Regions from separate parts of the Actinomadura sp. NPDC023710 genome, predicted to be linked through region 2. Evidence: riboswitches for the same ligand, from Rfam matches in the RefSeq annotation. Region 2 holds a riboswitch; each other region holds the start of a gene.
The links. Region 2 has a riboswitch for cyclic di-AMP ahead of AB0H37_RS36705 (C40 family peptidase). Riboswitches for the same ligand answer to the same signal wherever they lie in the genome.

Region 1: it holds a riboswitch for cyclic di-AMP, as region 2 does, so the genes downstream of both, AB0H37_RS43415 (CHAP domain-containing protein) here and AB0H37_RS36705 (C40 family peptidase) in region 2, are expected to answer to the same signal.
Region 3: it holds a riboswitch for cyclic di-AMP, as region 2 does, so the genes downstream of both, AB0H37_RS31840 (NlpC/P60 family protein) here and AB0H37_RS36705 (C40 family peptidase) in region 2, are expected to answer to the same signal.

Annotation. Positions count from the first base shown of each region.
Region 1 is NZ_JBFAGB010000075.1:5,414-15,944, forward strand. It holds tRNA gene AB0H37_RS43400 (tRNA-Pro) at 1-47, opposite strand, end outside; gene AB0H37_RS43405 (hypothetical protein) at 141-1,016, shown strand; gene AB0H37_RS43410 (SpoIIE family protein phosphatase) at 1,202-3,094, shown strand; cyclic di-AMP (ydaO/yuaA leader) riboswitch at 3,563-3,718, shown strand; gene AB0H37_RS43415 (CHAP domain-containing protein) at 3,730-4,497, shown strand; gene AB0H37_RS43420 (CDP-glycerol glycerophosphotransferase family protein) at 4,701-7,592, shown strand; gene AB0H37_RS43425 (glycosyltransferase family 4 protein) at 7,576-8,838, shown strand; gene AB0H37_RS43430 (acyl-CoA dehydrogenase family protein) at 8,863-10,101, shown strand; gene AB0H37_RS43435 (SDR family oxidoreductase) at 10,098-10,531, shown strand, end outside.
Region 2 is NZ_JBFAGB010000044.1:26-7,583, reverse strand. It holds gene AB0H37_RS36730 (bifunctional lytic transglycosylase/C40 family peptidase) at 1-809, shown strand, start outside; gene AB0H37_RS36725 (MarR family transcriptional regulator) at 823-1,326, opposite strand; gene AB0H37_RS36720 (amidohydrolase family protein) at 1,388-2,677, shown strand; gene AB0H37_RS36715 (Mut7-C RNAse domain-containing protein) at 2,706-3,488, shown strand; gene AB0H37_RS36710 ((deoxy)nucleoside triphosphate pyrophosphohydrolase) at 3,517-3,906, shown strand; gene AB0H37_RS36705 (C40 family peptidase) at 4,271-5,287, opposite strand; cyclic di-AMP (ydaO/yuaA leader) riboswitch at 5,295-5,425, opposite strand; gene typA (translational GTPase TypA) at 5,616-7,469, shown strand.
Region 3 is NZ_JBFAGB010000032.1:105,957-116,487, forward strand. It holds gene AB0H37_RS31815 (type III pantothenate kinase) at 1-776, shown strand, start outside; gene lysX (bifunctional lysylphosphatidylglycerol synthetase/lysine--tRNA ligase LysX) at 875-2,329, shown strand; gene AB0H37_RS31825 (cytochrome P450) at 2,316-3,542, opposite strand; gene AB0H37_RS31830 (LacI family DNA-binding transcriptional regulator) at 3,598-4,719, opposite strand; gene AB0H37_RS31835 (LuxR C-terminal-related transcriptional regulator) at 5,109-5,339, shown strand; gene AB0H37_RS31840 (NlpC/P60 family protein) at 5,923-6,918, opposite strand; cyclic di-AMP (ydaO/yuaA leader) riboswitch at 6,922-7,128, opposite strand; gene AB0H37_RS31845 (amino-acid N-acetyltransferase) at 7,393-7,920, shown strand; gene AB0H37_RS31850 (RDD family protein) at 7,922-8,719, shown strand; gene AB0H37_RS31855 (RDD family protein) at 8,727-9,350, shown strand; gene AB0H37_RS31860 (Lsr2 family protein) at 10,331-10,531, shown strand, end outside.

The sequences.
Region 1 (10,531 bases), on a different contig from region 2:
CCCCTTGACCCCCAGTCAAGTGCGCTGCCAAACTGCGCTACGTCCCGGTGCCCGTTTGAGCGAGCGTGATTACTCTAGCGCAGTCTGCGGGGTCGTGCGTACCGAGATACGGGGGCGCGGATCTCTGGTAGGCAGGCCTGATGGTGCGTTTGCGGGCGGTGCTGGCCGGGGTCGTGGGCCTGGGGCTGGTGTGCGGGTGCGGGGACGGCGGAGGGACTCGGTCGGTGAGCGGGAGTCCTGAGCCGACGGGGTCCGTGCCGCGGGCTTCGGCGGCGCCGTCCAAGGCGCCGGTCGTGCGGGTGCCGGCGGGGGTGCGGGCCTCGTACGAGGTGTTCGACCGGGGCTCGGGGCGGGTGGTGGCCGCGCGGGCGACGCGGCGGACGTTCCGGTCGGCCTCGGTGGTGAAGATCCTCATCGCGCTGGACTACATGGATCGGCATGAGGTGTCGGATGCCGATCGCCGGCTGCTGGTGCCGATGCTGCGGTCGAGCGACGACGGGGCGGCCACGGAGTTCTGGCGCCGGGGCGGGCGGGCGCGGATCATCGAGCGGATGGTGCGGAAGGTCGGGTTGGAGGACACCGCGCCGCCGCCCGCGGAGAAGCCCGGGTTCTGGGGGTACACGGCGCTCAGTGCGCGGGACGTCGTGCGGATGTACCGGTATCTGCTGGACGAGGCGCCGGAGGGGCAGCGGGAGTTCGTGCTCGCGCAGTTGCGGAGGTCGACGCCCTGCGGGACGGACGGGTTCGACCAGACGTTCGGGATTCCGCGGGCGGTGAAGCGGCCGTGGGCCGTCAAGCAGGGGTGGTCCGGGTTCGGGGAGACGCCGGCGGAGCCGTGCAGCGTGCGGCCGGCGGCGTGGCGGCCCGACCTGGGGCTCGGACGGCCCGTGCTGCACACGACGGGCGTGGTGGGGGACAAGATCGTGGTGGTGCTGACGCTGCATCCGGCGGGGACGTCGTTCCGGACGGCGGCGGCGCGGATCACCTCGCTGACGCGGCAGGTGGCACGGGTGTGATGTGGGTCACAGGGCGTGGCACCGGTCCGTTTTGAGATGGTCACCGGAAGCGGTCGAGTTCGGGCGCGCAGGGAAAACCCGGGCAAAGATCTAGACTCTTTGCCCGTGGATGGGCGAATAGCCCCTCACTGACGTATGTAGCTTTTTTCTCCCAAGGGCAGGTGACGCCGAACGGGGGACAAGGGTTGGCGGAAGCGGAGGGCACCCAGCCCGGGGTGCACGTTGCGGACCTGGAAGACCTGCGGGGAGCCGCGCACGACCGTGCGGTCATGGCGGAGGCGCGGGTCGTGCTGGCCCGGCGTCTCGGCGTCCCGCCGGGCGAGGCCCTGCAGCACCTGATCTGGCTCGCGCGCGACCTGGACATCGAGATGGCCGAGGCGGCGTCGCTGCTGGTCAAGGACGGGGGCGGCGGGCCGGTGGGGGCCGTGCTGGCGGGGCGCCGGGCGCCGCGCACCGAGGAGGTCCCCGCGGAGCGCCAGGCCGTCCTGTCGGAGGCCGAGGACGTGCTGCGCCGGGTGACGGCCGAGGACACCGCGGGGGACGTGGAGATCCTCGCGCGGGTGCCCGACGATCCGGCGGCGACTGCGGTGCTGGAGGGCGCGCTCGACTCCGCGGCCCATCTTGTCCCCGTGCGGGGGCCGGACGGCAACGTGGTCGACTTCCTCTTCGCGGAGCTCAACGGCGTCGCCAAGGACATGTTCGGGCGGGGCCGGGAGGAGCTGACCGGACTGCGGTTGCTGCGGACGGACCCGGGGGCGGTGCTCAGCGGGCTGTTCGACGACTATGTCGGGGTCCTGGAGACCGGGACGCGGTTGGAACGTCCCTCGATCCAGTACTCGACCGCTCAGCGCGGCCTGTCGCGCTCGTCGCGGATGAGCGTGCGGTGCGTGCGGGTGCCGACGGGCGTCTGCGTGACCTGGCGGTACCACCTGACCGAGGACCGCATCGCGCGGCGGCTGGAGAGGGTCGAGCGGCTCGCCCTGATCGGATTCGGGGAGTGGGACCTGGCGACCGGGGAGGCGGACTGGACGCCGCAGATGCTGGCCAACTACGGCCTCTCACCCGACGAGGTGCCGCCGATGCCGCACGACCTGCCGAAGGTCGTGGCCGACGACGACCTTCCGCTGGTCGAGGAGGCGGTCCAGACGATGTTCTCCCGCCGCGAACCGGTGGAGGCGGAGCACCGCGTGACCGGCAATGACGGGACGCCCCGCCATCTGTGGGTGTTCGCCGAGCCCGTGCTCGGCGAGTCCGGGCTGCCCGTCTCGATCAACATCGTCTCGCAGGACATCACCCGGCGGCGCGGGGTGGAGCACGCGCTGGCCGAGACCCGGCGGCAGATGCTGCGCCAGCAGGCGCGGACGGCGCAGGAGCGGCGCGTGGCGGTGACGCTGCGGCGGGCCATCCTGCCGGACGAGGACGAGGCCGAGCAGCTCCCGGGCCTGCGCACCTCGATCCGCAGTATGGCGGCGGAGAGCACGGCCCGCATCGGCGGCGACTGGTTCGCGACCCGTGCCCTGCAGGACGGGCGGGCGATGTTCGCCATCGGGGACGCCGCCGGGCACGGGCTGCCGGCGGCGGCGGCGATGGCGCGGACCCGGAACGGCCTGCTGGGCCTCGCCTGCACGGGGGAGCGGGCCGGACGGCTGGTCGGCTGGCTGAACGAGCTGATCGGCGCCATGGACCCGCCCGCGACGGGCACCGCCATCGTCGCCCACTACGACCCGTCCCGGCACCTCCTGGAGTGGACGTGCGCGGGCCATCCGCCGCCGATCCTGGTGCGGGACGGGCGGGCGACCCCGCTGGAGGTGGTCCGCGACCCGATGCTCGGCGCCATGGCCGGCTGGGAGTACACGACGATCACCACCGGGCTGAATCCGGGCGACATGCTCTTCCTCTACACCGACGGCCTGGTGGAGCGCAGGGACGCGGATCTGGACGAGCGGATCGCCCGCCTGACCCACATCCTGCAGGACTCCTCCACGCGTCCCGACCGGGTGCTGGACGAGGTTCTCGCGCGGATGGAGCACGACCGGGCGGCGGACGACACCACCCTCTTCGCCATCCACGTGGAGTGATCGTCCGAGCCTCACGGTGACGAACGGCACGCCTGACCAGCGGAGATCGCCGAATGTGACGTGCGCCTCACCTGGACGGGCGGGCGGGTGGTGCAGACCGGGGGCGGGGAGTGCCGGCCGCCCTCCATTCGATCTTCTTTACCTTTTCCCGAAGGCCCGGTAAGTACGGCGGGCAAGGGGCTGAGGGGCGTCTCGACAAAGATCGGGAAGAGGCGGCGCAGTCCCGGTGTTGGGAGTCTCTTGGAAGGGCCTTGAGCAGGCAAGACTTTGCTTTATGTCTGGTTTGCTTTTCTTGAGAAGGTTGGTACCTTCGATCCCGAATCACGCAACGCGTCCCATGCGTTGCCACCGGCCGCACCATGCGCGGCCGAGGATCGCGGAGCGGAATCCGCACGCGATGCGCGCCCAGTGACGCGCGCCCCCTCATCAAGATCTGTCAGTGAGAAATCCGTAAACCTGCACCGCTCGCGCGGTGCGAGGCCGAGTCCGTCCGGTCAGTGCGACCGGAACGGAGCCGGGGACCCACGTTTCTGGGGTGAATCGGCGCGCCCGAGAGTCGCGCCGTAGGGCTGCTTCCATGCCCGAATCCGTCAGCTAACCCGGTAGGCGCCATGGAAGACAAGGAGATTCCCTGTATGTCCGGTCTTTTCGATCGACTTTCGCTCAACCGCCTCAGCCCCGAGGACAAGGCCGTCGGCGTCGCCGTAGGCGCGGTCCTGGCGGGCGCGGTCGGGCTCTCTGTGGTCAACCCCCTCGCCGGCGGCCGCGCGGTCGCCGACACCTCCACCCAGACGGCGGTGGTCGCCGAGCAGGGCACCACCGCGCACAAGTCCTCCAAGGCCAAGACGGTGAAGGCCGAGAACGCCGCGGCCGAGGCCCGGCGCGAGGGCTTCAAGGTCCCCCCGCACGCCGTCAAGCCCGCTGAAGTGATCAAGCTCGCGCAGAAGCAGGTCGGCATCCACGAGGGCAAGGGCGGTGAGACCAAGTACCACAAGTGGTACGTCTCGACTCCGCAGGCGAAGGCCACCGCCAAGCGCGACGGCGGCTTCTCGGTCAAGGAGTACAACGGCGCCCAGTGGTGCAACATGTTCGTCTCCTGGCTCGGCGCCCAGACCGGCGTCAAGAACATGGGCTGGGACGCCTACACCGTCCAGCACGCCAGCTGGTTCAAGCAGACCGATCGCTGGGGCCACACCGCCAAGCCCGGCGCCGTGGTGTTCTACGACTGGCAGGACGGCTCGAAGGCCGACATCGGCGACATCGACCACGTCGGCATCGTTGTCAAGGACAACGGCAACGGCACCATCTCCACCATCGAGGGCAACACCGACAACGCGGTGCAGAAGAAGGTGCGCGACAAGTCGCAGGTCGTCGGCTACGGCTACCCCGACTACGCCCGCTGACGCGACGCCTTAGAGAAGGCGCACGTGTGACGAAGGCGCCCGGCCTCCCGCCGGGCGCCTTCTGGCGTTCCGGGTGTTGTGCCCAATGCCTCCGCTGACGGTGGGTAATGCTAAGCGTTGACAGCCTTTGATCCCCCTTGGAGCTCAGTGCGGAGTTCCTGGATAGGTATCCAGCACGCCGGAGTCTGCGGAGGGGGATGCCCATGGCGGTGCGCCCGGATGTCAGCGTGGTGGTGATCGCCTACAACGACGCCCGGAGGCTTCCGCGGGCGGTGGCCTCGGCGCTGGCGCAGTCCCTGGGCGGCGTCGAGACGTTGATCGTCGACGACGCGAGCACCGACGGCACGGGCGAGGCCGCCGACCGGCTCGCCGCGGCCCATCCGGGGCGGGTCCGGGCCGTTCACCTGCCGGTCAACTCCGGCGGCTGCGGCCGCCCCCGCAACACCGGGATCGATGCGTCCACCGGCCGGTACGTGATGTTCCTCGACAGCGACGATCTGCTGGACCGGCACGCCTGCCTCAACCTCCTCGCCGCCGCCGAGGACACCGGCGCCGACATGGTCTCGGGGCTCTGCGACCGGATCTTCCTCGACCTGCCCGAGGGCGCCAAGGGGCGGATCCGCCCCTGGTATCCGTGGCTCTACCGGCACAGCGTCGTCTACGACTCGCTGAGCGAGAACCCCGATCTCCTCTACGACACCCTCTCGACCAACAAGGCGTACCGGCGCGGCTTCCTGGAGGAGCACGGGCTGCGGTTCGTCGAGCGGCTGCACTACGAGGACCTGCTGTTCACCGCCGAGGCCTATCTGGAGGCGGGACGGACCGCCCTGATCCCGCACCGCGTCTACAACTGGCTGGTCAGGGAGCGGACGCCGGCGCCGTCGATCTCCAACCGGCGCGCCGAGCCGGCCAACTTCGCCGACCGGCTGGAGATCCACCGCCGCATCGACATGCTCTTCGCGCTGCGCGGCGCCTACGACCTGCAGCGGGCCAAGGACGTCAAGTTCGTCAACCACGACCTGGTGCTCTACCTGCGCGAGCTGCGCGACCGCGACCCCGACCACCAGGCGCGCTTCCTCGACCTGGCCGCCGCCTACCTGGCCGAGCTGGACCCGCGGGTCTTCGAGCAGGCCAACCCGCTGCCCGCGATCGCGGCGCACCTGATCCGCGAGGGCGACCACGCGGGGGCGCTCGCCGCCGCCGAGTACGACCCCGTGAAACGTCCCGAGCTGCGCGCCCGCCTCGTGGAGCGGGACGGGCGCGTCTACTGGGGGGCCGGGCGCCCGCGCGGCACGCTCGGCCGCCGCGTCCTGGACGTCACGGCCTTCGGCTTCCACGTGCGGCCCCTCCGGGAGCTGCGCCCGGCGAACACCGTCACACGGCTGGAGACGCGCGGCGGCCGCGTGCTCATGGCCGGCTACGTGGTGAACCCGCTGGAGCGGATCCCGCGGGGAGCCGAGCTGTCCGGGACGCTGGAGTTCCGCGACCGGCGCCGCCGCTCGAGGACCGGACGGGCCCGCGCGTCCGTCCGGCACGAGGGCGACCGGCTCACCTGGCGGGCCGAGTTCGACCCCGTCCAGAAGATCCGCCCTTTCGGGTTCGTCGACCCCGTCTGGGACGTCCGGCTGCGCATCCGGGTGGACGGCGAGGAGGTGGTGACCCGGCTCGGTGAGGGCCGCGGTTCACCGTCGCTCGGCGGCGTCGCGCTGCCCGTCCGGCCGCGGCTGACACGGTTCGCGGGGGACCGGCTCCGCTCGTACGTCACCGAGGGAGGGCACCTGGCGTTCGCCCTGGAGACGGGGAGCCCGTGGGCGCGGCTCACCCGCGCCGTCGCGCGGCGCGCCGCCCTGTCCCGGCCGGCGCGGCTGGCCCGGCAGCGGGCCCGGGAGGTGAGCAGGTCGGTGCGCCGGACGCTGACCGGCCGGAACACCAAGATCGTCGTGTTCAACCGGGTACTGAGCCGGCTGCCCGTCCGGACCGGCCTGGCGGTCTTCGAGAGCCAGCTCGGCCGCCACTACTCCGACAACCCGAAGTACATCTACCGGGAACTGCGCAGGTCCGGCCGTCCGGTGACGGCGGTGTGGTCGTACGCGTCGTCCCCCAAGGGGTTCCCGGACGACGCCCGGCTCGTCAAGCGCGGATCATGGGCGTACTACCTGGCGCTCGCGCGGGCCCAGTTCTGGATCGACAACCAGGGCTTCCCGGACCGGCTGCGCAAGCGTCCCGAGACCACCTACATCCAGACCTGGCACGGGTCGGCGTTCAAGCTGATGGGGCTGGACCAGCCGCGGTTGAAGTCGGGCCCGGCCGGCGACCAGGCGCGGCTGCGGCGGATGGTGGAACGATTCGACTGCTTCCTGGTGCGCTCCGGGCACGACACCGAGACGCTCTGCAGCGGCCTCGGCGTCAGCTCCGAGCTGCTGCCGGTGGGGTATCCCCGCAACGACGCCCTGGTCAACGGGGTGGACGGGGATCCGGAGCTGGCCGCCGAGGTCGCGGCCCTGCGCCACTCGCTCGGCCTGGACGACGGGCGCCGCGCCGTCCTGTACGCGCCCACGTACGCCACCGGGCCGAAGGGACGTCCCGTCCGGCTCCTGGACGCGCCAGTGGATCCGGCGGTCTTCGCGCAGGAGCTGGGGGAGGAGTACGTCCTGCTCGTCCGGCCCCACTACCTGTGCCGGGCGAACGTGCCGCCGGGCGCCCGCGCGGTCATGCGGGACGTCGGCGCGGTGCCCGACGTGACGCCGCTCCTGCTGCTGGCGGACGCGCTCGTCACCGACCACTCCTCGATCATGTTCGACTTCGCCCTGCTCGACCGGCCGATCGTGCTGCACCTCCCGGACGGCAGGGACCTCGCCACCGGCTACTTCGACCTGGAGCGGCACGCTCCCGGGCCGATCACGCGTACGGAGGACGAGCTCGTCGCCGCGCTCGCCGGCCTGGACGCGGCCGAGGCCGAGCACGCCGGGCGGCGGCGCGCGTTCGCCATGCGCTTCGGCGAGCACGACCGCGGCACCGCCGCGCGGACGGTGGCGGACCGCTACTTCCCGGCCGCGCCGAGCAGGAGGGGGAGACGCCATGGCCGCGCCGCGTGACGTCTTCATCGTGTGCAACAACGCCGACGACATGGGCGGCCTCCAGCGGTGGGCGCACCACATGGCGCGGCTGCTGGCCGGGCGCGGCGACCGCGTCACCCTCGTCGGCATCACGCGGGGGGCGGAGCCGTACCACCACGGCCGCGACGGGTCCTACGCCGTCGAGGTGCTGCACGGCGAGTGGCGGGCGCCCGTCCTCGCCTGGCGTCCGCGGAAGGCGTTGCGGCGGCTCGATCCGGCGGCGCGGGCCCGCGACCTGTGGCGGACGGCCGCCCAGCGGCGCGGCGCGGCACGCCTGTCGGAGCTGTTCGCCGCCGCGAGGCCGGGGGCGGTCGTCATCGTGGCGCAGGTGTGGGCGATGGAGTGGGTGCGGCTCGCCGACACCTCCGGGCTGCGCGTCGTGGGCATGAGCCACGAGTCCTACCAGGCGACCCGCGGGTCGTCGCGGTACCGGCGGGTCAAGGAGCACTACGCCCTGGCCGACCGGATGCTGGTGCTCACCGCCGAGGACGCCGACGCCTGGGCCAGGGACGGCATGACCAACGTCGCCCACATCCCGAACGCGCTGCACATCACGCCCGGCGTGCATCCCACGCTCGACCTGCCCGTCGTCGCCTGCGTCGGCCGCCTGGCCTACGAGAAGGGCGTGGACCTGCTGCTGGAGGCGTGGGAGCGCGTCGCCGGACGGCATCCGGGGTGGCGGCTGCACGTCTACGGCAACGGCCCGGACGAGCCGGAGCTGCGGGCGCGGGCGGACGCCGCCGGGCTGTCCGGCTCCGTCGAGTTCCGGGGCGTGGTGTCCGACGTCGAGGAGGCGCTCGTCGAGGCGTCGGTGTTCGCGCTGCCCTCGCGGGCCGAAGGCTTCCCGATGTCGGTGCTGGAGGCCATGGCCTACGGGCTGCCCACGGTGGCGTTCGACTGCGCGCCGGGCGTCCGGGCCCTGATCGAGGACGGGCGGGACGGCCTGCTGGCCGCACCGGGCGACGTCACCGCCTTCGCCGCCGCGCTCGGCCGGCTCATCGAGGATCCGGAGCTGCGCCGCTCGCTCGGAACAGGCGCCCGCGCGTCGGTGCTGCGGTTCAGCCCCGACGCCGTCCTCGCCCGCTGGGACCGGCTGTTCAACCTGCTCCACCGCCGGCTCGCGGCCGACGCGCCGGCTCCCGCGCCGGCCCGTGCCGGGGCCCCCGTCCCGGGCCGGGGCGCGGCGCGGGAGGCCGAACCCGCCCTGGGGGGTGATTCTTTCTAACAACTGTTTGGTAGAGTTCGCGGCGTGAAGCAGAACGAGTCCCCCGCGGACCGGGCCTTCCGTGCCGAGGTCCGCGACTGGCTCCAGAGCAACCTGTCGGGCGAGTTCGCGCACGCCCGCGGGCTCGGCGGCCCCGGCCGCGAGCACGAGGCGTTCGAGGAGCGGCTGGCCTGGGAGCGGCACATGGCCGCCGCCGGCTGGACGTGCGTCGGCTGGCCCCGCGAGTACGGCGGCCGCGGCGCCACCGTCGAGCAGCAGGTGATCTTCCACGAGGAGTACGCGCTCGCCGACGGGCCCGCCCGGGTCAACCACATCGGCGAGAACCTGCTCGGGCCCACGATCATCGCGTTCGGCACCGACGAGCAGCGCTCTCGCTTCCTGCCCCCGATCGTGGCGGCCCGGGAGCTGTGGTGCCAGGGGTACTCCGAGCCGAACGCGGGCTCCGATCTGGCCAATGTGCAGACCCGCGCCGAACTCGCCGGGGACCACTGGCTGGTCGACGGGCAGAAGGTGTGGACGTCGCTGGCCCTCGAAGCCGACTGGTGCTTCGCCGTGTGCCGCACCGAGCCGGGGTCGTCCCGCCACAAGGGCCTGTCGTACCTGCTGGTCCCGATGCGGCAGGACGGCGTGGACATCCGGCCCATCGTCCAGCTCACCGGCACCTCCGAGTTCAACGAGGTGTTCTTCGACGGAGCCCGCACCGACGCGGGCAACATCGTCGGGGCGCCCGGCGAGGGCTGGAGGATCGCGATGGCGACGCTCGGGTTCGAGCGCGGCGTCGCGACGCTCGGCCAGCAGGTGGGGTTCCGCCGCGAGTTCGAGGGCGTCGCCGATCTCGCCCGGCGCACCGGCGCCATCGACGACCCGCTGCTGCGCGACCGGCTGACCCGGTCCTACATGGGCCTGGAGATCATGCGGCTGAACGCGGTGCGCACCATGGCGGGCGTCGCGGCGGGCGCGCCCGGCCCCGAGTCGTCCATCTCCAAGCTCGTCTGGGGCACCTGGCACCGCGAACTCGGCGAACTGGCCATGGACGTCCTCGGCGCCGCCGGCCTCATCGCCGACGGCGCGCCGGGAACCGGCCCGGACGGCGGGTCCGCGCAGGCGCAGCCCTACGACCTGAACGACTGGCAGCGGCTCTTCCTGTTCTCCCGCTCCGACACCATCTACGCCGGGTCGAACGAGATCCAGCGCAACATCATCGCCGAGCGGGTGCTCGGCCTGCCCCGTGAACCGGCCGCCGACAGGAAGGCACGCGGATGACCCCGCCCCCCTACGTCCCCGGGCACGGCCTGCTCGCCGACCGCGCCGTCGTGATCACCGCGGCGGCCGGAGCCGGGATCGGCGGCGCCACCGCCCGCCGCTGCCTGGAGGAGGGCGCCCGCGTCCTGGTCTCCGACGCGCACGAGCGGCGGCTCGCCGCGACCGCGGCGGAGCTGGAGAAGGAGTTCGGCGCCGACCGGGTCGCCTCGCTGCCCTGCGACGTCACCTCCGAGGAGCAGGTCCAGGCCCTCTACGGCCGGGCCGTGGAGCGGTTCGGGCGCATCGACGTCGCGGTCAACAACGCCGGCCTCGGCGGGACGGCGGACCTCGTCGACATGACCGACGAGCAGTGGGGCCGCGTCCTCGACATCACCCTCACCGGCACGATGCGCTGCACCCGCGCCGCCCTGCGCCTCATGCGGGACCAGGG
Region 2 (7,558 bases):
GGAACCTCCTGGCGGGCGTCGGCAAGGTCGAGACCGACCACGGCAGGTCGACGATGCCGGGCGTCTCCAGCGGGGAGAACTACGCGGGCGCGGGCGGTCCCATGCAGTTCCTGGCCGCGACGTTCAAGGCGTTCGCGGTGGACGGCGACAAGGACGGCAAGAAGGACCGCTACGACCCGGAGGACGCCATCCCGACGGCCGCCGCCTACCTCAAGCACAACGGCGCCCCCGAGCGCATGCGCACCGCGATCTTCCAGTACAACCACTCGTGGGACTACGTGGACCTCGTCCTGGACTGGGCGAAGCGCTACGCCGGCGGCGAGTTCGAGGCCGTCCAGGCGAACGGGATCAACTGCGAGGACAACGAGCTGCCCGCCAACGTCGGCGCCCTCGTCAAGACGATCATCGCGTTCGCGATGGCGCAGCGCGGCAAGCCGTACGTGTTCGGCGCGAACGGGCCGGACGCCTATGACTGCTCCAGCCTGATCCAGGCCGCCTACCGGCAGGTCGGGCTCAACCTCCCGCGCACGACGTTCGAGCAGTGGCCGTTCGGCGTGAAGATCGCCAAGGGCAAGGAGCAGCCCGGCGACCTGGTGTTCTTCAACTCCGGCCCTGGGACGTCGGCCGACAACCCCGGCCACGTCGGGATGGTCATCGGCGGCGGCAAGATGATCGTGGCGAGCTGCTCGGCGTGCGTGCCCGCGATCGGCGTGAAGACCTACAAGAAGGCGAACTGGATCGGGGTGACCCGCCCGCTCGCGCGGCCGGACTTCAAGAAGAAGGTGTCCGAGCTGGCCGCGCGGCAGTAGCCGCCCGGCGGCTTCAGCGGAACCGGCGCCTGCCCACGACGAGCAGGACCTCGCGCAGCGCGTCGGCGGCGGCCCGGACGTCCTCCGGCGGCACCCGGGCCATGACCTCCTCGTGCGCCGTCCCCGACGCGGCCAGGGCCTGCTCGGTGACGCGCAGCCCGTCCGCGGTCAGCTGGACGAAGCGGCTGCGCGCGTCGCCGGCGTTGGCCTCGCGCTCCACGTAGCCCGCCTTCTGCAGCCGCTGCAGGACGTTGCTCGTCCCGCCCGAGGTGAGGAACGCCGAGCGCGTGAGCTCGCTCGGCCTCAACCGGTACGGCTCGCCCTCCCGGCGCAGCACGGTCAGCACCTCGAACTCGGCGTAGGTGAGGCCGAGCTCGGCCAGGGGGCCCCGGAGGGCCTGCTGGACCAGCAGGGCGACGCGCCCGGCGCGCTTGCTCAGCTCCAGCATCGCGACGAGCGGCTCCGGGAGCCCGTCCCGCCGCCACGCGGCGGCCACGTCATCGATCTCGTCCTGCACGCCCCGAGCGTACTCGCTCCACTGGTTGCTTTTTAGAAAGCTAACTCTTAAGCTTTTGAGTATGACAACGACTCTCCTGATCACCAACGGCCTCGTCATCGACACCGCCCCCGAACCGACCGTGCTGGGGACCGCCGACGTGCTCGTCGAGGACGGCCGCATCGCCGCGGTCGGTCCGGACCTGGCCGTGCCGGCCGGCGCCGAGACCATCGACGCGACCGGGCACATCGTCATGCCGGGCTTCGTCGACACCCACCGGCACACCTGGCAGGCCGGGATCCGCGCCGCCCTGCCGGACGGCACGCTCCCCGCCTACCTGCGCCGCGTCCTCGGCGAGATGGCGCCCCGGTACCGCCCGGACGACGTGTTCGCCGGGACGCTCGCCGGGGCCCTGGAGTGCCTCGACTCCGGCATCACGACGCTGGTCGACTGGTCGCACATCCAGCTGAGCCCGGACCACACCGAGGCGAACATCGCGGCGCTGCGGGCCGCCGGCATCAGGGCGGTTTTCGGGTACTGCTACGGCGGCGACGGCGACCTCGGCGCGCTCGCCGCCGAGACCGGCCGCGTCCACCGCGAGCACTTCGCCGCCCCGGGCGGCCCCGTCACGATGGCGATGGCCGCGCTCGGCCCCGAGATCGCGGGCGACGAGCGCGCCCTCGCCGAGTGGCGCACGGCCCGCGAGTTCGGGCTGCCGGTCACCGTGCACATGGGCGGCCACGGCGCCGAGAGCGCCGCTCGCGGCCTGGCGTTCCTCGACGCCCACCGGCTGATGGACCACCCGGCCACGTACGTCCACGCCAACTTCTACACCGACGAGGACCTGAAGCGGATCGCCGGAAGCGGCGGGACGGTCTCCGTCGCCCCCGCCATCGAGGCCGCACTGGACATCGGCGCCCCGCCCACCGGACGCGCCCGCGGCGCCGGCGCCCCGACCGGGCTCGGCGCCGACACGGTCGCCTCCGGCCCCGGCGACATGTTCAGCGTGATGCGCGCCGCCTACGTCCTCGAACGGGGACGCCCGGACGGCGCCGGCCTCGGCTTCACCACAGCCGACGCCCTGCGGACGGCCACGATCGAGGGCGCCGAGGTCGCGGGGCTCGCGGACGTCACCGGATCGCTGACCCCGGGCAAGCAGGCCGACCTCCTCGTCCTGCGCACCGACACCTTCGGCCTCGCGGCGGCCCACGACCCCATCGCGGCCGTGGTCCTGGCGGCGGACACCCGCAACGTCGACACCGTCCTGGTCGGCGGACGGGTGGTCAAGCGCGGGGGAGTGCTGCGCGGACACGACGTCCCCGCCCTCCTGGCGCGCCTGTCGGACTCCGCCGCGCATGTGACGGCGGCCTGAACCGCGGGAATCGTCGGCCCCGCGTGGCATGCTGATCGGCGTGGAGTCCGAGATCACGATCCGCGTCGCCGACGAGCTGCTGATGTTCCTGCCCGCCACCCGGCGGGAGTCCCCGGCGCGGGTGCCCTACGACGGAACCTCGACGCTGGGGCACCTCGTGGAGTCGCTGGGCGTGCCGCTGCCCGAGGCGGGCCCGATGACCGCCGACGGCGAGCCCGCAGGCCCCGCCACCCGTCCGGAAGCCGGGGCCGAGGTCCGCGTGGCGGCGGTGCCGCGCCCCCAGCCCGTGCCGCTGGAGCCGGGCCAGGTCGCCCCCCGCTTCCTCCTCGACGTGCACCTCGGCACGCTGGCCCGGCGCATGCGCCTGCTCGGCCTCGACACCGCCTACCACAACGACATGGACGACCCGGCGCTCGTCGTCCAGGCCAACGAGGAGCGCCGCGTCCTGCTCACCCAGGACCGCGGCCTCCTGCGCCGCCGCGCCCTGTGGTTCGGCGCCTACGTCCGCGGCTCGCGGCCGGACGACCAGCTCCGCGACCTGCTCGACCGTTTCGCGCCCGTCCTGCGGCCGTGGACGCGCTGCACCGCCTGCAACGGCGAGCTCGTCCCGGTCGACAAGGAGGAGGTCGAGCGCGAGCTGCGGGCTGGCACGCGCCGCAGCTACGACGTCTACGGCCGCTGCGCCGGGTGCGGGCAGGTCTACTGGCGCGGGGCACACGGCGACCACCTTGAGGAGATCGTCCGCGACGCGACGCGTCTGGTCGACTCCCTCCGGGGGAACGGAACCGGACGGACCGGCGCCGCGGTCTGATCACGAAGACGGAGAGGAGCTGGTCGCGATCGATCTCGTGGTGGTGGTGGGGGCGGCGATCCTCGCGGACGGGCGGCTGCTGGCCGCCCAGCGCGCCGAGCCGCCGCACATGGCGGGCGGCTGGGAGCTCCCCGGCGGCAAGGTCGACCCCGGAGAGTCGGACGAGGACGCCCTGGTACGCGAGTGCCACGAGGAACTGGCCGTGAAGGTGCGCCTCGTCCGCCGCGTCGGCGGCGACTGGCGCCTGAGCGAGCGCGCCGTCCTGCGCGTCTGGACGGCCGAGCTGGTAGAAGGCGAGCCCCAGCCTCTAGAACACCTGGAACTCCGCTGGCTGACCCCGCCCGAGCTCTACGACGTCGACTGGCTCCCCGGCGACCGCCCAGTGATAGACCTCCTGGCCGCCCAGGGCCTCACCTAGAACCTCCTGAACCCGGGCCCGCCCCGCGGGGATCCACCCGGGCGCCCAAGCCCGAACGCGCCGACCCTGGCCACGGCCGAAACCAAGCAACAACCTGAAGGACCGCGATCGCGTCCGGAGGCAGGTTCGAGCGAAGCGTGAATCTGATCGAGATCGGCCGAGCACCCAAGCCGTTCACGACCGACCTCAGCCGCCACAGCAACCCCGCAACAACCCCAAGGGCCGCGATCGCGTCCGAAGGCAGGTTCAAGCGAAGCGAGAACCTGATCGCGCAGCGAGCCGCAAGGCGAGACGAAGCGATGCCAGCGATCGCCCGCGTTTATCGACGATGGAGGGCCGCCAGGCCCGAAGGAGGAGAAAAACGCTAAGAAATACGGTTCGCGCCTGCGAAGTCGGAGCGGTCGGAGAGTTTGGAGATTTTGACCACATCGCCGGTCTGGGGGGCGTGGAGGTACTTGCCGTCGCCCAGGTAGATGCCCATGTGGTGCAGGTTGCCGCCGAAGTACACGAGGTCGCCGGAGCGGAGCGCGCCGCGCGAGACCTTCGTTCCCATGGCGAACAGGTCGCCGGTGTAGTGCGGGAGGCCGGGCTTGCCGACCTGGCCGTAAGCCCAGACGACGAGGCCGGAGCAGTCGAAGCTGCTCGGTCCGGCGGCGGCCCACACGTACGGGGAGCCGAGCTTGGTGAGCGCCTTGCGGGCCATCTTCGCGGGCAGGCCGGAGCCCTTGACGGTGGCGCTGAGGCCGGTGCGCGGGTCGCTCGCGTGGGTGGTGGTCAGCTTGTCGAGGCGCTTCATCACCTCGGAGACCTTGGTCCTGGCCGCCTCGCGCGCCTTCTTGGCGTCGTCCCAGGCCTTCTTGACCTGCGCGGTCTTCGCCTTCGCGGTGCGCTCCGCGGCGTCGGCCTGGTCGATCTGCTTCTTCAGGGCGAGGACGGCGGTGGCCTGGCTCTGCGCGAGGTAGGCGCGGTCGGACAGCCCCTCGGGGGAGGCGCCGGAGCCGAAGAGGACGTCGGGGCTGCCGGCCATGTAGTTCGCGGCGGCCAGGGCGCCGAGCCGCCGGCGGGCGGGCTCGGCGAGGGCGCGGAGCCGCTCGGCCTCCTTGGTGGCGTCCTGCTCGGCCTTGCGGGCCTTGTTGAACTCCACACGGGCCTTGTTGAACTTCTCCGTGAGGATCTCGGCCTCTTCGTTCAGCGCGTCGAGGCTCTTGCGCAGGCCCTTCTCGGTCGTCGGCGTGGGGCTCGGAGCCGACGGCGCGGAGGCGGGCCGGAACGGCTGCGCGGCGTGGGCGAGGTTCGGCGCGGTGGCGCCGAGGCCGATCAGGAGCAGGGTGGCGGTGGCGGTGGGCAGAACGCGACGCCGCCGGTGGGAATCCGGAGCCAAGCCGGTGTTCTCCTCTCCTCGTACGCCTACCGGGTTAGCTGACGGGTTCGGGCCGGAGTCGCCCTACGACGAGCGTCGATTCACCCCGAGGGTGGTGGGTCCCCGGTTCTCCCGCGGGAGATTCGGCGTTCCGGCCGCAGTCCCGGGGGGTGGGACTCCGGACGACCGGATCTCGGGCAGATTACAAAGGATGCGCAAAGTTGGCCAATCGAGGCCCGTGCGACCGGTGGGACGAACGGCTCGGAGTGGGTGGTACGCCCGGCCAAGTAGAATGGGTACTGCCGCGTGTCTGCGGTGACTCCCGAACTCTCACGCAAGGCGAACCCGCATGCCCATCTCCACGCGCGACGACCTCCGTAACGTTGCGATCGTCGCCCACGTCGACCATGGCAAGACGACGCTGGTCGACGCCATGCTCTGGCAGTCCGGCGCCTTCCGCGAGAACCAGGACGTCGACGACCGGGTGCTCGACTCCAACGACCTGGAGCGCGAGAAGGGGATCACCATCCTCGCGAAGAACACCGCGGTCCTGCACAACGGGCTGACCATCAACATCATCGACACTCCGGGGCACGCCGACTTCGGCGGCGAGGTCGAGCGCGGCCTGTCCATGGTGGACGGCGTCGTGCTCCTGGTGGACGCCAGCGAGGGCCCGCTCCCGCAGACCCGGTTCGTGCTGCGCAAGGCGCTCGAGGCGCGGCTGCCGGTGATCCTTGTCGTGAACAAGACCGACCGTCCCGACGCGCGCATCGACGAGGTCGTGGACGAGACCTACGAGCTCTTCATGGACCTCGACGCCGACGAGGAGCAGATCGACTTCCCGATCGTGTTCGCGTCCGGCCGCGCCGGGCGGGCCTCGCTCGACAAGCCCGCGGACGGCACGATGCCCGGCAGCGACGACCTGGAGCCGCTGTTCAAGGTCATCACCGAGACGATCCCCGCGCCGGCCTACGACCCGGACGCCCCGCTCCAGGCGCACGTGACGAACCTGGACGCCTCCAGCTACCTCGGCCGGATCGCGCTGTGCCGGGTGCACGCCGGCACGATCAAGAAGGGCCAGCAGGTCGCCTGGTGCCGGCACGACGGCAGCGTCGACCGGGTGAAGATCACCGAGCTGCTGATGACGGAGGCGCTCACCCGCAAGCCCGCGGACGACGCCGGGCCCGGCGACATCATCGCCATCGCCGGCATCCCCGACATCATGATCGGCGACACCATCGCCGATCCGGAGGACCCGCGCCCGCTGCCGCTGATCACGGTGGACGAGCCCGCGATCTCCATGACGATCGGCACCAACACCGGGCCGATGGCGGGCCGCGAGAAGGGCACCAAGGTCACCGCCCGGATGGTCAAGGACCGGCTCGAACGCGAGCTCGTCGGCAACGTGTCGATCCGGGTGCTGCCGACCGAGCGTCCCGACGCCTGGGAGGTGCAGGGCCGCGGCGAGCTCGCCCTGGCGATCCTGGTGGAGAACATGCGCCGCGAGGGCTACGAGCTGACCGTCGGCAAGCCGCAGGTCGTCACGCGGGAGATCGACGGCAGGAAGCACGAGCCGGTCGAGCGGCTCACCGTCGACATCCCCGAGGAGTACCTCGGCGCGGTCACGCAGCTGATGGCGGTCCGCAAGGGCCGCATGGAGCACATGACCAACCACGGCACCGGCTGGATCCGGATGGAGTTCCTCGTCCCGGCCCGCGCCCTGATCGGGTTCCGCACCGAGTTCATGACCGAGACGCGCGGCACCGGCATGGCGCACCACGTCTTCGAGGACTACGAGCCCTGGTTCGGTGAGCTGCGCACCCGTCCCTCGGGTTCGCTCGTGGCCGACCGGTCCGGCGCCGCCACCGCCTACGCGATCACCAACCTCCAGGAGCGCGGGACGTTCTTCGTCGGCCCGACCACCGAGGTGTACGAGGGCATGATCGTGGGGGAGAACTCCCGCGCCGACGACATGGACGTCAACATCACCAAGGAGAAGAAGCTCACGAACATGCGGTCGTCCACCGGCGACGAGCTGGAGCGGCTCACCCCGCCCCGTCTCCTGTCGCTGGAGGAGGCCCTGGAGTTCTGCCGCGAGGACGAGTGCGTCGAGGTCACCCCGACCGCCGTCCGCATCCGCAAGGTCGTCCTGGACGCCAAGGAGCGCGAGCGCACGCGCGCCCGCACCAAGCGCGCCGGCTGAGCGCCGAAGCTCAAAGGGGCGGCCCCGCGGTTCTCGGAACCGCGGGGTGAACGTACCGGCCTGCTTCAGCAGGGCCCGGTGGAAGGGCA
Region 3 (10,531 bases), on a different contig from region 2:
TGACCATCGACGTCGGTAACACCCAGACCGTTCTCGGTCTCTTCGAGGGCGACGAGGTGATCGAGCACTGGAGGATCAACACCGATCCGCGGCGCACCGCCGACGAGATCGCGGTGGTCCTGCAGGGACTCGTCCAGCAGAGCCCGCTGCTGGCCGAGACCGACATCAGCGGCATCGCGCTGTGCTCCACGGTCCCCTCCGTCCTGCACGAGATGCGGGAGATGTGCCGCCGCTACTACGGCGACGTGACCGCGGTGATCGTGGAGCCCGGCGTCAAGACCGGCGTCCCCGTCCGGATGGACAACCCGAAGGAGGTCGGCGCCGACCGCATCGTGAACGCGCTCGCCGCCGTCCACACCCACGGCGGGCCCGCGATCGTGGTCGACTTCGGCACCGCCACCACCTTCGACGCCGTCTCCGCCAAGGGCGAGTACGTGGGCGGCGCGATCGCCCCCGGCATCGAGATCTCGATCGACGCGCTGTCGTCCCGCGGCGCGCAGCTCCACAAGATCGAGCTGGTCCGGCCGCGCAACGTGATCGCCAAGAACACGGTCGAGGCGCTGCAGTCCGGGATCATCTTCGGCTTCGCCGGCCAGGTGGACGGCATCGTCGAGCGCATGTCGGAGGAGCTCGCCGAGGACCCGCAGGAGGTCACGGTCATCGCCACCGGCGGCCTCGCCCCCCTCGTCCTGGAGGAGTCCCGCTGCATCGACGAGTTCGAGCCGTGGCTCACCCTCATCGGTCTCCGGCTCATCTACGAGCGCAACACGCCGTGACGGGCCGGTGATCGCGCCGAAGTCGTTCGCCCCGCACCGGACGGGCTGGATAGCCTTGCGATGTGAGTGACGAGACCTTCGACGAGCTCCCGGAGCAGATGCGCGTGCGCCGGGAGAAGCTCGACCGGCTCCGCGAGAGCGGGATCGACCCCTACCCGGTGACCTTCCCGCGTACGGCGACGACCGCCGAGATCCGCGCGAAACACACCGGCCTGGAGCCGGGCACCGAGACGGGCGAGAAGGCCGGCGTCACCGGTCGCGTCATGCTGGTCCGCAACACCGGGAAGCTGTGCTTCGCCACCATCCGGGACGCCGGCGGCGACATCCAGGTCATGCTGTCGCTGGCCAAGGTCGGGCAGGAGCAGCTCGACTTCTGGAAGCGGGAGGTCGACCTCGGCGACCACGTCGGCGTCGAGGGCGAGATCATCACCTCCCGCCGCGGCGAACTGTCGATCATGGCGGACCGGTTCGCGATCACGTCCAAGTGCCTGCGGCCGCTGCCGGAGAAGCACGCCGGCCTGACCGACCCGGAGGCGCGGGTCCGGCAGCGCTACGTCGACCTGATCGTCAACGACGAGGCGCGGCGGATGGCGCGGCTGCGCAGCGCGACCGTCCGCGCGGTCCGCGACTTCTGGCACGAGGAGGGCTACCTCGAGGTCGAGACGCCCATGCTCCAGCCGGTCCACGGCGGAGCCGCGGCGCGCCCGTTCCGGACGCACATCAACGCCTACGACATGGACCTCTACCTGCGCATCGCGATCGAGCTGTACCTCAAGCGGCTCGTCGTCGGCGGCATCGAGAAGGTCTTCGAGATCAACCGCAACTTCCGCAACGAGGGCGCGGACTCCACGCACAACCCCGAGTTCACGATGATCGAGGCCTACGGGACCTACCTCGACTACAACGACATGGCCGACCTGACCCAGCGGATGTACAAGAAGGCGGTCGTCGCCGCCCTCGACACCACCGTGGTCGTCCATGACGGCGTCGAGATCGACCTCGGCCTCGCGGAATGGCCGCGGATCACCCTGTACGGGGCGGTGTCGGAGGCCCTCGGCGAGGAGATCACGCCGCACACGCCGATCGAGTCGGTGCGCAAGCTCGCGGACGCCCGTGACATCTCGTGGGACCCCAAATGGGGGCAGGGCAAGCTCGTCCAGGAACTCTTCGAGGAGCTGGTCGAGCACACCCTCGTCCAGCCCACGTTCGTCATGGACTACCCGGTCGAGACGTCCCCGCTGACCCGACAGCACCGCGAGGAGCCGCTGCTCACCGAGAAGTGGGATCTCATCGGGTTCGGCACGGAGCTCGGCACCGCCTACTCCGAGCTGGTCGACCCGATCGAGCAGCGCCGCCGCCTCACCGAGCAGTCGCTGCTCGCCGCGGGCGGCGACCCCGAGGCCATGCAGCTGGACGAGGACTTCCTGCGCGCCCTGGAGTACGCGATGCCCCCCACGGGGGGGATGGGCGCCGGCATCGACCGCATGATCATGGCGTTCACCGGCAAGGGGATCCGCGACACGATCCTGTTCCCGCTGGTCAAGCCCGAATGACGACCGGAAGCTCGCGCAGCCCGCGCAGCACGAGGTTGTCGCGGTAGACGACGTCGTCGGCCGCGAGGGCCACGTCGCGCTCGAACAGTTTGCCGAGCGCGACGCGGCCCTCCAGCCGGGCCAGCGGCGCGCCGAGGCAGAAGTGGACGCCGTGCCCGAACGCCAGGTGCCTCGGCGTGTCGCGTCCCTCGGCGTAGCGGAGCAGGTCCAGCCGGTCGGGCTCGTCGAAGACCGCCGGGTCGCGGTTGGCGGCGCCCGTCAGCAGGAGGACGAGCTTCCCGCGCTCGATGAGCGTGCCGTCCAGGTCGACGTCCTCCAGCGCCGACCGCAGGGTCAGCTGCACCGGCGGGTCGAAGCGCAGCAGCTCCTCCACCGCCGCCTGGGCGTTCTCCGGCCGCTCCCGGAACAGCCGCGACTGCGCGGGATCGCGGAGCAGCGCCAGCGCGCCGTTCCCGATGAGGTTCACGGTCGTCTCGTGGCCCGCCACGAGCAGCAGGATGCACGTCGCCAGCAGTTCCTGCTCCGACAGGGCGTCTCCGCCGTCGGAGACGCCCACAAGGGCGCTCAGCAGGTCCTCGCGCGGCTCGGCCCGGCGCTCGGCGGCCAGCTCCCGGAAGTACTCCCCGAACTCCTCGCGCGCCGCGTCCCGCTGGGCGATCTCTGCCTCCGGCAGCAGGAAGTCGGGGTCCAGCCCGCGCGCGAGGCTGTCCGACCAGCCCTTGAACAGGTCGCGGTCCTCGGCGGGGACACCGAGCATCTCGCTGATCACGATGACGGGCAGCGGGTAGGCCAGCGTCGCGATCAGGTCGACCTCGCCGGAGACGGGCTCCAGCAGCGCGTCGACGACCTCCTCGACCCGGGGCCGCAGCCGCTCCACGAGGCGGGGTGTGAACGCCTTGCTGACGAGCCGGCGCAGCCGCGTGTGGTCGGGCGGGTCCATGGTCAGGAACGACCGGTGCCGCGCCTGCACCTCGCGCCACACGCCGCCGCCCGACGGACGGTGCCCGAACCGCGGGTCGCGCAGGACCCGCTCGCACAGCTCGTAGGACGCGGTGACGCGCAGGCCGACGTCCGTCCGATGCAGGCTCCGCCCGCCGGCTCCGAGCGTCCGGTAGTGGGCGTACGGGTCGGCGCGGAACGCCGGGTCGCCCGGATCGAAGCCGAGTACCGCCGTCGCCCCGGCCTGCACCGTCCGGCCCGTCGTGTCCTCCATGCCTTCAGCGGACCCGAATCCGAGACGAGATGTCAACAGCGCCGGCCGCGTGGCGCTAGGCGCTTTCCCGAATCACCAGGTCGGGCCGCTGGACGACCTGGCGGTGCTGGTGGGACTTGCCCTCGCCGATCTCGGCCATCGCCAGCTCGGCGGCCTCCCAGCCGAGCGCGCGGCGCGGCTGGCGGACGGTGGTGAGCGGCACGGCGGCGCTCGCCGCGAGCTCGATGTCGTCGTAGCCGATCACGGCGATGTCCTCGGGGACGCGGACGCCGAGCCGGGTCAGCTCGTTGATCAGGCCGATCGCGAGCAGGTCGTTGGCGCAGAACACGCCGTCGGGAACCGGTGACATGGCCATGATCTGGTGTGCCGCGGCCCGTCCCTCCGTGGGGCTCAGGGCGTCCTTGACCAGGACCGGGGGCTTGCCGAGGCCCGCCTCGACGATCGTGCGGGCGGCCCCGTCGCGGCGTTCCACGCACGGCTGCGGCTCGGGGGTCCCGGTCACGAACGCGATGCGGTTCCGTCCGATGCCGAGCAGGTACGCGGCGGCGGCCTCGCCGCCCGCCACATGGTCGACCCGGGCGGAGCACACGTCGGAGGCGTCGCGGTCGATCAGCACCACGCTCATGCCCGCGGCGCGCAGCCGGGAGATGTCGCGGGGGCCGATCCCGACCGGGATGACCAGGACCCCGGCGGCGTGCTGGTCGGCGAGCAGTTCCAGCAGGCGGATCTCTTTGTCGGCGGAGTGGTCGCTGGACAGCCAGAGGGCGTCGTGGCCCGCCGCGTTGAGCGCGGCCTCGGCGCCCCGAGCGACATCGGTCGCGTACGGGTTGGCGAGGTCCTCGACGAGGACGCCGAACGCCCGGCGCGGCTGGTCGCCGAACTCGCCCGCGGTCCGTTCGGGGCCCGTGCGGAGCCGGCGCGCGGACTCGTTGCGGACGAATCCGAGCTCCTCGATCGCCGCGCGGACGCGGTCACGGGTAGCTTCGGCCACGAGGTCTGGCCGGTTTAGGACATTCGAAACGGTCCCAACTGAGACTCCAGCACGCCTCGCGACCTCACGAATACTGGTCTGTGGCAACTCGCTCCTCGTCCCGCTCCATGGGCGTTTTCCCAGGTAGTGGAGTTTGGCATGGCGGGGCACCGAATGCACGGTCACACATGGTGAGCGAACGGGCACGCAGCGCTCTTGACCGGCGCTTGACGGGCCGGATCCGGCCGCCTAGCGTTCCGAGCCGAAGCGTAGCTTGAAACGATTCACGATCTTCGTTCACTGCGAGGACCGGTGGTTTCGGCGAGAAGGGGCGGGCGGATGGCTGGCGATCACATCCCGTCTCCCTCGGCAGGCCAACGAGTGAATCGTCACCCGGAGTTCCCCCGTACACCCCCGCAATCGGCCATGCGGCCACCTCCGGCCAAGCGCGTGAGACAGAAAAGGAATCCGATGATCTAAGTCCGGAAGGGTCCGGACCCGGCAACCCAACGCGCGTACAGATCGAGGTCCAACCCGTGCCTGTGCAGCGGACGGCTGCATCCCCGCGGTCATCACCACGGACGAGGGAGGACGGAGTGGAAACAGCCACACTCGCACGTCGTGGCACCGACGATTTCGGGCTGAGCGAGGAAGAGATCCGGTTGCTCGCCCAGATCGCCAGCGGTGTCACCGCCGATGTGGCGGCACGCAAGCTGGAACTGAGCGCTCGGACCTTGCGGCGCCGGCTGCGGACGATCTGCGACCGGCTGGAGGTCAACACCCCTATCGAGGCCGTGGTGTGGGCGGCCCGGAGGCAGCTCATCTAGCGATGCACCCCCCGACGCTCGCCAGGGGACGGCGAGCGTCATCCGGAGAAACGGCGGCTCATCCGAATTCCGTCCGACCCCGCAGCGGCGGCGCCCGCGTCCTGGCAGGTAGGTCCCTGCAGAAGGCGTCGCCGCGGACGGCGTTCGGGCCTGACAGGCCCACCCGGCCCGCCTCGATCTCCGGCGAGCCCGGCCCCGCGACGGCTCTGGCCGGCGCGCCCCGGCACGATCAGTTCAGCATGGTGAACGGCACCGCGAACCCGGTCGGCGTGACGGGTCGGCTCCGACAGCACTGACCGACCTCGCGACGGGCCTGATCGACGCACCTCGGCCGACCAGGGCGGCGCGGTCGGCCCCCACGATGGTCGATCGGCTTCACAGAGTCGACGGGTGCGGTGGCGGGGTTCTAGAGCCTGTCTCGAAGTGGCCTCGGGCACGCGCGCGAACGCGTGACCTGCCCGGTGCGGCGAAGCCGGAGGCGAGCGAAACCGGGCAGATCGCGAAGCGATGCCGCGTTCGCCCAGGTCCGGTCACGTAGCGAGCCGCCAGGCGAGCGAAGTGGGCCGGGACTTCGAAACACGGCCTAGGCGACCCGGACGCCGCCCGCGAAGGGGCGTCCGTTCATGGAGGCGATCTTCACGACGTCTCCGGTGTGCGGGGCGTGCAGCATCTTGTCGCCGCCGACGTAGATCCCCATGTGGTGCAGGTCGGAGTAGAAGAAGACGAGGTCGCCCGGCTGAAGATCGCCGCGCGACACGTGCGTGCCGGCGTTCCACTGGCTGCCGGTGTAGTGCGGCAGGTTGATGCCTACCTGCCTGTAGGCCCACATCGTCAGGCCGGAGCAGTCGAAGGTGGTCGGGCCGGCGGCGCCCCACACGTACGGGCGGCCGATCTTGCCCATCGCGTAGCGGAGCGCCTGCGCGGCCTTGCCGGTGCCGATGACGGGGAGCTTGGCGAGCTGGGTGGGGTCCTTGTCGACGAGCTTGCCGCGGATCTTCTCGTAGGAGTCGGTGATCTTCGTACGCTGCGAGTCGAGCTGCGTCTTCAGGGCCTTCACCTGCTTGGCGCGGGCCTCGGCCGACTTGCGGGCCCGCTGAGCGGACTGCATGGCCTGCATCAGCCCGAGCACCTGGGTGCTGTCCTGCTTGGCGAAGTAGTGGAGGGTCGCGGCCTGGTCGAGGATGGACTGCGGGTCCTGGGAGGCGACGAACGAGACCGCGGGGTCGGAGCCGCCCTGCATGTAGCTCGTCGCCGCGAGGGATCCGACCTTCTGGCGGAGCGCCTCCAGCGTCTTCTCCTGGCGCTTGGCGTTCTCCGTGGCGACCTTGGCGGCGCGCTGCGACTGCGCGAGCCTGACCTTCAGCCCGTTGTACTGCTCGGTGAGCTGTTCCAGCTGGTCGGCGAGCTTGAGCGCCTTCGTCCTCAGCTCCTTGGCGGAGGGCTCGGGGTCGGCGTGCGCGACGGCGATCGCATGCGGGGCGATCGCGTGCGGAGCGGCCGAAACGACGGCGAGCGCGCCGACCATGATGGCCGCGCGCCCACGGAAGTGTGAAAGGGAAGCATGCCGCGATCGCTTCACGAATACTCCTCTCCTCAGCCGCCTACCGGGTTAGCTGACGGGTTCGGGCCGGAGCGGCCCGTCCGCGTCCGTGGGCGAACCGATCGCCCGCGACTGCGGATTCACCCCTCACGGTGGTCGCTCAGGGCGATTCCCCGAAACGCTCCGAAAGTGGGTCCCCGGCTCCCCGGGCAGCTGGTTGCGACCCGTGGGACTCGGCGGTGCGGCCTCCGTCCTACGGTGGGCCGACGTCAGCGATGGACACTAACGGACCCCGCATTGGATGCCAACCAGAACATGCGAATTCGCAGGTCGCGCTGCGCGGTGAACGAGGGAATCGCCGGATGGGTCGCCTTCCGTGCGCTGTGTTCTGCCTCACTTTCGACGCCCCCTCGGCAGTGCCTAGTCTCTTTTATCTAGTCACTTGCGCGCGGTGCCCGGCACGGGCGGACGGAGGGCGTCGCCCGGCGAGCACGCGGCGTTCGATAATCTCGCCTGCTTGTGGAAGTCGTGATCCGGCGTGCACGTACCGCCGACGTCCAGGAGATCCGCAGGCTCGTCGACCTGTACGCCGGGTCGGGGCGTCGCCTGCTGAAGAAGACGACGGTCAAGCTGTACGAGGACGTCCAGGAGTTCTGGGTCGCCGAGGACGTCCAGCACGGGACGCCGGGGCCGCTCGTCGGCTGCGGCGCCCTCCACGTCATGTGGGAGGACCTCGCGGAAGTCCGTTCGGTCGCCGTGGACAAAGGATGCGGGGGACGGGGAATCGGGCACCGGATCGTGACCCGCCTCCTGGAGAACGCGCGTGAACTCGGCGTGCGAAGGGTGTTCTGCCTTACCTTCGAGGTGGAGTTCTTCGCCCGCCACGGCTTCCAGCAGATCCTGGGGACTCCGGTGGCGCCAGAGGTGTACGAAGAACTTCTCCGCTCCTACGACGAAGGCGTGGCAGAGTTCTTGAACCTCGACCGGGTCAAGCCGAATACGTTGGGCAACACCCGGATGTTGCTTCGCCTGGAGGACTGAGATGAGCGATTCCCCCCACGGCGGGCGGCCTTACCAGCCCCGGCAGGGGCAGGGTTCCTACGGCCCGCCGCCTCCGTACCAAGGTTCTCAGTGGCAGCAACCACAGCAGCGGTCGTCCCAGCAGCAGTGGGAACAGCAGTCCCAGCAGCAATGGCAGCCGCAACAGGAGCAGTGGAACCAGCAGCCCGCCTACGACGACTACGGCTCCTACGACGACGCCGGTGACCCGGTGCTGGCGCCGATCCACCGTAGGGCGGGAGCGCGAATCATCGACAACGCGCTCGTCGCGGTCTTCGGGTTCGCGCTCGTCCTCCCGGTGACGATCGGCGCATTCGGTCTGGGCAAGCCCGGCAGCAAGACGGAAGACGAGGGGGGTGTGTGGAACTGGCCCATCATCTTCACCCTCTTCTGCGTCCTGTCCGTGCTGCCGTTCATCTACGAGGCCGTGCAGTTGTCCATGTGGGGACGGACGCTGGGGAAGCGCGTCCTGGGCCTGGGCGTCGTTCAGGCGCGGCCCGCGGGCACCCCCATCACCACGACGCAGGCCGTCTGGCGGGCCGGGATCACCCACGTCGGTTACCAGCTCGGCGTCTTTTTCTTCCTCGTCCTGGCGGTGATGGTGTGGGACTACGCCGCGTACGGGATGGTGCTGGTCTGGGCGGGCGCGCTGATGGCCTACCTGTGGGCGATCTGGGACCAGCCCCTGCATCAGTCGCTGCACGATCGCTTCGCCGGCACACTCGTCATCGACGAGCGGGTCGGATATGACGATTCCGAGTACTCCGAGTACGCGGGCTAAGGGCACGATGGCGGCACCGCTCGCCGAGCCGGGGCAGAGGCTCCTGGCGCGCGTCGTGGACACGCTCGTCGTCGGCGTCCCCGTCGTTCTGGTCGTGCGCGAACTGGTGTCCGGGCACACGGCGGACGTCATGGCTCCGTCCGCCGTGGCCGGATGCATGCTGCTGTACGAAGCGATCCAGCTCGCCCTCTGGGGCCGGACGCTGGGCAAGCGCGTCGCGGGCATCGAGGTGGTCGCGGCGACGGCTCAGGAGGCGCCTGAAGCGGCGCCACGGGGGGCTGGGGGAGCGGACGAGAACGCCGGGCTCGGCGACGTGTCGGCCCTCCCCGTGTCCGTGCCCGGATTCGTGCCCGTGGCCGCTCCTGAGCCCGAGGAGACCGCGGCTCCGCCGGGGGCGGAGGCCGTAGGCGCGTCCACGCGTCCGGACGTTCTGCGCTGCGTTCTGCGGGCCGCCGTCTATTCGGTGCCGATCGGGCTGCGTCCGATTCCCGTTCTGGGTCTGCTCGCGAGCATCTTCTGGGTCGCGAACGCGGGGGCCGTGTTCGAGGGCGTTCGACGCCAGGCTGTTCATGACAGGCTCGCGGGGACGCTCGTGGTAAAACGCCCGCGGCCCGAATCCTCGGCCTTCTGAGGCCCTCTCCGCCGCACCGGGAGGTGCTCGCGGGGCCCCGATAACACCCGTCCGATACCGCGCACTCGCGTGCGCGGCCGGACGTGCGGCCTGGTCCCCTCGCCTGCGCCATACATGTTTTCGTCGAGATGGGCGCTGTTTCCGGACGTCCGAGGCGTCGGCGGCATATGCCCGCTCGTTCCGGTTACGGTCCTGAAACCGGTGGGATGTGTCTCGTCCCGGACGTCGCCTCCGCTTTGACAGTTCCCTCCGATGGTGTTGCGGTGACCAGAACGAGACCGCTTGTTGGCGGCCGTGGACTTACTTCGGATGGCACGCTCCCGCCCTTGGAACGGACCTTTCGTGCGGCATGCCGGTGGCCGGGGCGCGGCCAGAGGCCGGCCCCTGCTCCCGACTCCGGCACCGGGTCGAAGAACGGGGACAGGCGGTGGGATTGTGTCCAAATCTCCCGATTTTGAGGCGACGGCGCTCGGCGCGGCGCATCCGCATCCTGAGCAGGGCGCGGGCTTCTCGCATCCGGCCGCGGCAACAGATTTCGGCGCCGACCCGTCCAACGTTATTCGTCCACATCGCCCGGTCCGAGCGTTGATCCGGGACCGGGGTCGGCTGCGTATTACGACGCGGGCGCGCGGTTAGTGTCGATACGGCAGGTTAATCGCCGTGCCGACGGCGTCGCCCGCAAACCCGGACCAATGCGCCCGCCAGTGCAGGTCAGCACGGTACGCCGTGACACCGGTCACGCCTGAAAACCCGGGCGCGTGGCCGGGGCTTGGAAATTCATGGACGCCGGGCCGGATCCAGGCGTCGCCCGAGCGTCCTGCCCACCCGAAACGATGAGGCCGATTACAGCCGGTCACGAGCGGGAAGGCGACTTCGTGCGAGTGTCGGTTCACGGTCGATGCTGGAATTGTCATCTGCGAAGTTCTAGGTATATCTTTGTCACTCGATTGGAGTTTGCTCAAGCTGAAAGGTCTGTCCCCATGGCACAGAAGGTTCAAGTGCTTCTCGTCGACGACCTCGACGGTGGCGAGGCGGACGAGACCGTAGCGTTCTCGATCGACGGCGCCTCCTACGAGATCGACCTCAGTGGCGCCAACGCGACGAAGCTGCGGGAATCGCTGCAGCCGTTCGTCGAGAAGTCCCGTAAGGCGGGCACGGTCAACCGCCGCCGCCGGCAGCGC